Regions from separate parts of the Endomicrobium proavitum genome, predicted to be linked through region 2. Evidence: riboswitches for the same ligand, from Rfam matches in the RefSeq annotation. Region 2 holds a riboswitch; the other holds the start of a gene.
What was found. A riboswitch is a leader RNA that binds a small molecule or an ion and turns the genes downstream of it on or off. The one in region 2 is predicted to bind cobalamin.
Positions count from the first base shown of each region.

Region 1: linked by a shared signal. The riboswitch ahead of Epro_RS02060 (TonB-dependent receptor plug domain-containing protein) and the one ahead of Epro_RS04980 (ribonucleoside triphosphate reductase) in region 2 are both predicted to bind cobalamin.

Region 1 is NZ_CP009498.1:507,464-511,895, forward strand. Features, by position in the region: gene Epro_RS02045 (ABC transporter substrate-binding protein) at 1-347, shown strand, start outside; gene Epro_RS02050 (FecCD family ABC transporter permease) at 337-1,302, shown strand; gene Epro_RS02055 (ABC transporter ATP-binding protein) at 1,299-2,096, shown strand; adenosylcobalamin-variant (AdoCbl-variant) riboswitch at 2,153-2,251, shown strand; gene Epro_RS02060 (TonB-dependent receptor plug domain-containing protein) at 2,275-4,116, shown strand; gene Epro_RS02065 (glycosyltransferase family 39 protein) at 4,176-4,432, opposite strand, start outside.
Region 2 is NZ_CP009498.1:1,151,973-1,156,404, reverse strand. Features, by position in the region: gene Epro_RS04990 (OmpA family protein) at 1-1,076, shown strand, start outside; gene Epro_RS04985 (flavodoxin family protein) at 1,208-1,831, shown strand; cobalamin riboswitch at 1,891-2,099, shown strand; partial or broken gene Epro_RS04980 (ribonucleoside triphosphate reductase) at 2,253-4,432, shown strand, end outside.

The DNA.
Region 1 (4,432 bases), 640 kb from region 2:
GGGCAAAACCTCTTTACTCCGCCGGCAAACAAAGTTTTGTAAATGATTATAACCGTTTTACAAAAACGGTTAACGTTTATAAAGAAATTAATAGGCGTTATCCGCAAATAGATATAGAAGATGTCCTAAAAAAGAATCCCGACATAATAATTCTTGTTAATATGGGCGACATAAGTTTGCAGGAAACTAAAAACTGGCTTAAATATAAAAATATAAACGCGGTAAAAAACAATAAAGTTTTTATGCTTGACGTTAACGATATATTCACGCCTACGCCTTTAACGTTTGCTATAGGCGTAGAAATAATTTCCAAAATAATTTATCCGGAGATATTTGGTGCGAAATAAAAAAAATATCTGTATTTTTATTTCTTTAACGGTCGTTCTTATAGCGGTTTTTTTGTTTTCACTGTTTGGCGGCGTTTCATTCTTTTATCCGGACGCCGATACTCTGTTGATAATACGGCAAATTCGTTTGCCGAGAGTTCTTATGGCAATAGTTACAGGGGCGGCTTTGGCGGCTTCCGGATGCGTTTTTCAGGGAATACTTAGAAATCCTTTGGCAGATCCTTTTACTCTTGGAATTTCCGGCGGGGCGGCATTTGGCGCTTCATGCGGTTTTGTTTTTGGTTTAACTTTTTTAGGCTGGTTTTTTATACCTCTTTGCGCTTTTGCGGGCGCTTTGCTTTCCGTATCAATAGTGTATTTTTTAAATTCCGGAAAAAGATTTAATTCAAATTCCATGATTTTATCCGGCGTAATAATAAGTTATATTTTTTCTTCCGCGGTCATGCTTGTTTACGTTTTGTCGTCGGCGCAGCAAATACAAAATGCGTTTATGTGGCTTATGGGCAGTTTCTCTAACTTTGACGAGCGGCTGCTTCCTTTTGTTTTTATCGTTATTATTTTAGGGACTGCAATTTTATGTTTATCCGGAAATATTATAAATGCCGTTGCTTTGGGCGGCGATAAATCCGAAACGCTTGGTATTGATACTCAAAAGACAATTAAAATAATTTTCTTAACCGCATCGCTTATAACCGCTTGCGCCGTATCGGTTTGCGGAGTAATAGGTTTTGTTGGTCTTATGATGCCGCATATAATGCGTAAAATTATCGGCTCAAATCACGCTTTGCTTATACCTGTATCGGCGCTTGCAGGCGCAGTTTTTTTGCCGCTTTGCGACAGTTTGGCAAGAATGTTGTTTGCGCCCGTTATAATTCCCGTTGGGGTTGTAACAAGCATTATCGGCGGAATATTTTTTATTTTTTTATTTATTAAATCAAACAGGACGGCGTTATGATAAATGTAAAAAATATTTTTGCAGGTTATCAAAAACACACTCCTATTTTAAAGGATGTAAGTTTTAATATTCCAAAAGGTTCTTTTGCCGGAATTATCGGGCGCAACGGCGCGGGGAAAAGCACGCTTCTTAAAACTCTGTGTAATTTGCTTAAACTTTCTTCAGGCGCTATAGAAATAAATAATAAAAATATAAATTCCGTTAAAAAATCCGAGTTTGCAAAAACCGTTGCTTTTATGCCGCAAAGTATAGATACTGTTTTTCCGTTTTCAGTTAAAGATTTTGTGCTGCTTGGAAGATATCCGTATATGAATGTATTTAAAATTCCGTCAAAAAAAGATTTAGAAGCCGTAGGCAATGTTTTGGAATTTACCGGTATAAAAGTTTTTGAGAACAGAAATATCAATGAACTTTCCGGCGGGGAAAAACAAAAAGTACTAATAGCCCAAACGCTGGCGCAGGAAACGGATATTATAGTTTTGGACGAACCCACTTCGCATCTTGACATAGGCAGCCAGAACGATATTTTGGAATTATTAAGAGTTTTAAACGAGAAACACAATAAAACAATTATTACAACGTTACACGATTTAAATGCCGCCGGCGAGTTTTGCAGCAAAATAATTCTTATGGACGGCGGAAAAATTCGTAATGCAGGCGCTCCGGAAGAAGTTTTAAATTACAAAGATATTGAAAGCGTATATAAAACAAGGGTTGTTGTAAAAACTAACCCAATGTCGGGAAAGCCGTATGTTATACCAGTGAAACGACAAAGTGAAAAGTTAAAAGTGTAAATATTGTGTTTTGCGCTTCGCGCAAAGCGCTACACATTAATTTCACTTTACGCTTTTTATTTGTTGTTGTGCGGGAGAATTGCGTGAAAATCGCAAACAGTCCGGCTACTGTGATTGGACGTTTTTTGTCCATAAGTCAGAGCGCCTGCAAAAATAAAACGCCCCATGGAGGCAAAAAATGAAAAAGTTAGCGGTTGTGTTATGCAGTTTGTTGGTGTTTTCAAACGTAGGGCTTGCTCAAGAAGTTTTCTTGAGTTTGACAAAGCAGGAAGAAGATATTAAAGATTTGCCGGCTAATGTTACGGTAATAGAAAAAAAAGCTATTGAAGAGTCCCATGCGCAAACTCTCGGCGAGCTTTTGGAAACTCAAGCAGGAGTAGATTTCAGATCTAACGGAACCGTGGGCGCAGCGCAAAGCATTTCTATTCGCGGCGCATCGTCTTTGCAGACGTTGGTTTTAATAGACGGAAGAAAAGTTAATGATGCAGGTTTAGGCAGCGCGGATTTTTCCGCCATATCCGTTTCTGTTATTGAAAAAATTGAAATAATCAGAGGAGCGGGCGCCGCAATATACGGGGCAGGGGCGTTCGGCGGAGTAATAAATATTATTACAAAAAAAGCAAAGCCCGGCTCTTTTGTTGACGTCGGTTTTTCTTACGGAAGTTTTGATACTTCCAAATTGCATCTTACGGAAGTAGCTGCCGGCGATAACGGCGGAATTCTTGTTTCTTTTGATAAAACAAAAAGTAACGGAAGTAGGGAAAATTCTAAATATGACGGCGATAATATTTTCTTTAACGGTTTGTTAAAGACGAGCAAAAATTCAGAGCTTACGCTTACCGGAAATGTTTTCTCAAGCAACTACGGCACCCCCGGCGCAACCACTTGGCTTACTGCGGACAATACTCAAAAAGATTCAAACAGATATATTAAAGCGGATTACTCTTTAAAGACGGAAGCTGTCGGGTTAAATATAAGCGGATACTCTTCCAACAACGACAGAGATTATAACGATATCGGAGGAGGAAATCCTTACGATCCTACATGGATGCTTTCCGATGCGCAATATAAATACAATTCCGAAGTTGCCGGCGGACAAATAGATTTTCATTATAAAAATCTTATTTTGTTAGGCGCGGAATTAGCTGATGAAATATATAAAGAAAAAGAAGAGCTTACGGGCTGGAGCTCATCGCATTCAAGAAAAAATTATGCGGCATATGCGCAATTAAATTTAAAGTTGTGGAAATTGTCGTTAATACCGGGAGTCAGATACGATAATAATTCGCAATTTGGAACAGCTGTTACACCGTCTGTGTCTGCCGTATTTTCAATAACCGACAATTTAAAATTTTCAGGCAACGCCGGAAAAGTTTGGAGAGCTCCCGCTTTTACGGAGCTTTATTGGGATCAGCCATCTTATGATATGTACGGCAATCCTAATCTTGTTCCCGAAAAAGGAAATTCTTTTGATTTTGGAATAGAATATTTCGGTAATAAAATTAAATTATCCGCCGATGCGTTTTATATAAAGAGTAAAGATTTGATAGCATGGGTTTTTGATCCTTCATTAGGCATGTGGGGAGAAACGCACGTTCAAAATATAAACTCCGCGGTTCAATACGGCGCTGAATTTTCTGCCGGTATTATATTAATGCCGTGGCTGTCAAATACCGTAGGTTACGCATATCTTGAAGCTAAAGATGAAGATACTAAAAAAGCGCTGCCGTATAAACCGCAGCATACGGTAAGCGACACCCTTACAATAAAACCTTTTAGGAATTTCTCTTTATCGGCTACCGCATACTTTAAAGACAAAGTTTGGACAAATGCGGCTAACACAACAAGCCTTAAAAATTTTATAACGCTTGACGTAAATGTTAATTACGATATAACAAAAGCTGTAAGTTTATGGGCGAAAGGCGTAAATGTTACGGAGACAAAATATGAAATGTCTTCCGGATATCCAATGCCCGGCGCTGCAGTTTACGGCGGAGTGAATGTGAAAATTTTGGAATAATAGAAAACAAAAAAAGCCTGCGGAATTTATTCCGCAGGCTTTTTTTTTATTGAAAGTATTTAGATTTTAGAATATTTCTTAAACAATGTTACAATCACGTAAGCGGTAACGGTTCCTACCGTGGCTCCGGCAACAACATCCGACGGAAAATGAGCGCCTACATAAATTCTTTCAAAACCCATTCCAACGGCTAAAATAATATATAAATACCAATATTTGCGCACCGTCATAAACATAAACGCGCATGCGGCAAAAACGGATTGAGTGTGCCCCGACGGGAAAGAGTTTTTGTAAAGCTTTTCATAAAAAATATTGA
Region 2 (4,432 bases):
TTGAAGAGATTGACGACTCGGTTGATTTAAAACCGTATGCTGGACTTTCCGCAAAAAGCGATTTTTATCAAACAATACAAGAAACGGGCGCCGAAAGTTTAGATTTAACGGTTAACGGCGGAGCATATACGCGCATTATCGCAAGAGTTGGCGTGGAAGTAGGAAGAGTTGTGGGAAAATGGAATTGGTATGCCAATATGGAATATAACCGTTTTCTTTCCGGAGCCCAGCCCGACATAAACGCTTCTTTTAGAGGAACAAACGTCGGCTTTAACCCGGTGGGAACTTACGAGGGCGGAAATATTTTTGAGTTGGGAGCCGGCGCAAACTATATGATTTTCAGCAATACGTATCTTTTTGCAAAAGCGGATATGCAAACTGCCGCCCGCCGGTATGATATTTTCGGACATCTCGGCGTTAATTATTTTTTTGGAGGCGCCGCAAACAAATCCGCAAAAACAATAAATGCCAGCAGCGAGCTTGACGATATTAGAGCAAGAATACAACAGTTAAAAGTGGAATTGGAACGCTTGCGCGCAAGAGAAGGACAGACTACTTTGAGAACAGAGCTGGATTCCATAAAAAAGCAAATAGCGCAAATAGAAGCGCAGCTTGACGCTTTGCGTAAAGCGGAATATGAAAGAAGGCCGCCGAGAGAAGAAATTTTAAACAAAATTACCGTTAACGAGCAAGCAAATAAAGATCTTGCCGCAAATTACAGAAGGCAAGATCCTCAAATACGCTCTTATCGTTTAGCGATGACAAATTTTAAGGTAGGCAGTAGTCAGCTTACGTTTACGGCAAAAGGAAATATCAAATATCAGGCAGAATATCTTAAAAACACGGGCTATAATAAGATTGTTATTGAAGGACATACGGATTCAAGCGGTAACAGAAACGCAAACATAGCTTTATCAAGCAAAAGGGCGAAAGCTATTTACGACGAGTTTATTAAAAACGGAATAGATAAAAATAAAATAGGTTATATCGGAATGGGCGAAGCAATGCCTATAGATACAAATAAAACGGCAAAAGGAAGAATGGCAAACCGCAGAGCGGAAGTTTTTATTGAATAACCGGAAAACGTTAGATATTTAAAATCAAGAGGCGCGGGTTAAAAAATCCGCGCCTCGTTTTTATTTGAATATAATTAAAAAGTGTTTTATAATTGAATTGGAATAAAATTTAATAGCGGAAGGTTTTAAAAATGAAAGTTTTGCTTATAAACGGAAGTCCTAACGAAAAAGGCTGCACGCAGACGGCTCTTTCGGAAGTTGCAAAAACTATAAACGACGGCGGCATTGAAACTGAATTTTACCATATAGGAAAAGAACCTATGCAGGGTTGTATAGCGTGCAGAAAATGCGCTCAGCTTGGCAAATGCGTTTTTAACGACGGAGTAAATGAAATAATATCTAAAGCAAAAAATTTTGACGGACTTGTTTTGGGTTCGCCCGTTTATTACGCTTCGGCTAACGGAAGTTTGCTTGCGTTTTTAGACAGATTGTTTTTTGCCGGAGGCGGGTATTTTGCGTTTAAACCAGCAGCCGCCGTAGTTTCCGCAAGGCGAGCCGGCACAACGTGCGCGTTAGACCGCTTAAATAAATATTTTACAATTTCACAAATGCCCATAGCTTCTTCTCAATATTGGAATATGGTTCACGGGAATAATCCCGACGAAGTAAAACAAGATTTGGAAGGTTTGCAAACAATGAGAACTCTCGGCAAAAATTTGGCGTGGCTTATAAAATCTATAGACGCCGCAAAAAAAGCAGGAGTACCTTTTCCCGAAGCCGAAGAATTTCGTCAAAGGACAAATTTTATAAGATAACAGATGTTGACATTTAATATGCAATAATATAGTATATGTTGTAGTTAACGCAGTTTTACGCACAATATATAGTTTTTGGTGCTCCTTAGAGCCTAACAGGAAATTCCGTGAAAATCGGAAGCATTCCCGATGCTGTGAGGGAAATACGAAAGCCGCATTTATAGCCACTGTTTGAGAATTTTGCAAATGGGAAGGCGCGGCAAGTAGGATAAACGTTTAACGTTTAATATTCCCAAGCCAGAAGACCTGCCAAAAATTTTTTACGGATTTTAAGTTATCGCGGACAATAACTTAAACTTTTGTAATTTTCAGAGGACAAGAAATCAGGGTGCATCCTCGTTTGCCAAAGGCAAGCGGGGATTTTTTATTTGCCTTACTTTTTTTAATAACATTCAGGGATGACAAGCGATAGGAGAAAAACATGGAAAATTCGGAATTTTTTAGCGCAATTATAAAAAGGAATTCTGCGGTGGAGCCGTTTAATCCTAAAAAAATTGCGTCGGCAATTGCCAAAGCCGGCAAAGCTTCGGGAGAATTCGGGCAGGACATTGCCGATAAACTTACAATAAAAGCGCTTTCTCTTTTGCAGGAAACTTTAGACGCGGGAAAACCGACGGTTGAAAACGTTCAGGATGTTGTTGAAGAAGTTTTGTTGTCTTCGGTTTATAAAAAAACCGCCAAAGCGTATATTTTATACCGCGACCAGCACAGTAAAATAAGAGAAATAACTTCCGCGTTTAACGTAGATCTTGTTGATCAATATTTAAAAAAAATAGATTGGCAGGTAAACGAAAACAGCAACATGTCTTATTCGCTGCAAGGGCTTAACAATTATATATCGTCGGAAGTAAGCAAAGTTTACTGGCTAAATAAGATTTATCCGGAAAATATACGCAGCGCGCATTCAAACGGAGATTTGCATCTGCACGATTTGGGTTTGCTTGGCGCGTATTGCGTAGGCTGGGATTTGCAGGATTTGCTTATCAGCGGGTTCAAAGGCGTTTTAGGGAAAGCCGAAGCAAAACCGGCAAAACATTTTCGCACGGCGCTTGGGCAAATTGTAAATTTTTTCTATACGCTTCAAGGGGAAAGCGCGGGGGCGCAGGCGTTTTCAAATTTTGACACGCTTCTTGCCCCGTTTATTTATTACGATAAGTTATCTTACGACGAAGTAAAGCAGGCTCTGCAGGAATTTTTATTTAACGTAAATGTTCCCACAAGGGTTGGCTTTCAAACGCCGTTTACAAATTTAACCATGGATTTAACCGTAGCGTCGCATTATAAGGACGAACCTGTAATTATCGGCGGCGAGCGCAAAGAAAAAAGATACGGCGATTTTCAAAAAGAAATGGATATGTTAAATCAGGCTTTTTTGGAGCTTATGCTTGCCGGAGACGCTAAAGGCAGAGTGTTTACTTTTCCCATTCCCACATATAACATTACAAAAGATTTTGACTGGAACAACAAAAATATTTCCGCGCTGTGGGAAGTTACGGCAAAATACGGCATACCGTATTTTGCAAACTTTATAAACTCCGATATGAAACCCGAAGACGCTCGCAGTATGTGCTGCCGTTTGAGAATAGATAACAGGCTGCTGCAAAAACGCGGCGGCGGACTTTTCGGCGCGGCGCCTTTAACGGGGTCAATAGGCGTTGTAACAATAAATATTGTGCGCATAGGTTACCTTGCAAGAAACGAAAAAGAGTTTATGGAAATATTAAAGAAAAATATGGACACGGCAAAAGAAAGTCTTGAATTAAAAAGGAAAGTTTTAGAAAAATTTACTTCGGGAAATTTGTATCCGTATATGAGTTTTTATTTAAGAAGCGTTAAAGAACGTTTTAACGAGTATTGGAAAAATCATTTTTCCACCATCGGCATTGTAGGTCTTAACGAAGCGTGTCTTAATCTTTTCGGGGAAGATGTAGGAAGCGCAAAAGGCAAAGCTTTCGGCGAATATGTTTTAGATTTTATGAGAGACATACTTGTAAAGTATCAGCAAGAAACCGGAAATAATTATAATCTTGAAGCTACTCCCGCGGAAGGCACGTCTTACAGACTTGCAAAAATAGACAAAGAAAAATATCCGGATATAATTTCCGCAAATATAAGCGGCGCTGCAAATACTCCGTTTTATACAAATTCAAGCCAGCTGCCGGTAAACTATACCGACGACATTTTTGAAAATCTTGACTTGCAAGACAGCATGCAGACAAAATATACCGGCGGAACGGTAATCCATATTTTTATGGGCGAGCGAATTAAAGATGTGGAAGCTTTGAAAAGTTTTATAAAAACCGTATGCGAAAATTACAGCTTGCCGTATTTTTCAATAACGCCTACGTTTAGCGTTTGCCCGAAATGCGGATACATAGAAGGCGAACACAGCTTTTGCCCCAAATGCAAACATGAAAAAGTCGCGGAATTAGACGCGCAAATACAACAGTTAAAAATGGAGGCTTTATGACAGCGCAGGAAATTGCAAGCAAAATTTCAGAGCTTGAAAAGCAGAAAGTAAAAGCCGAAGGCACAAAATGCGAAGTTTATTCAAGGGTTGTCGGCTACTTGCGCCCCGTAGCGTTGTGGAACGAAGGTAAA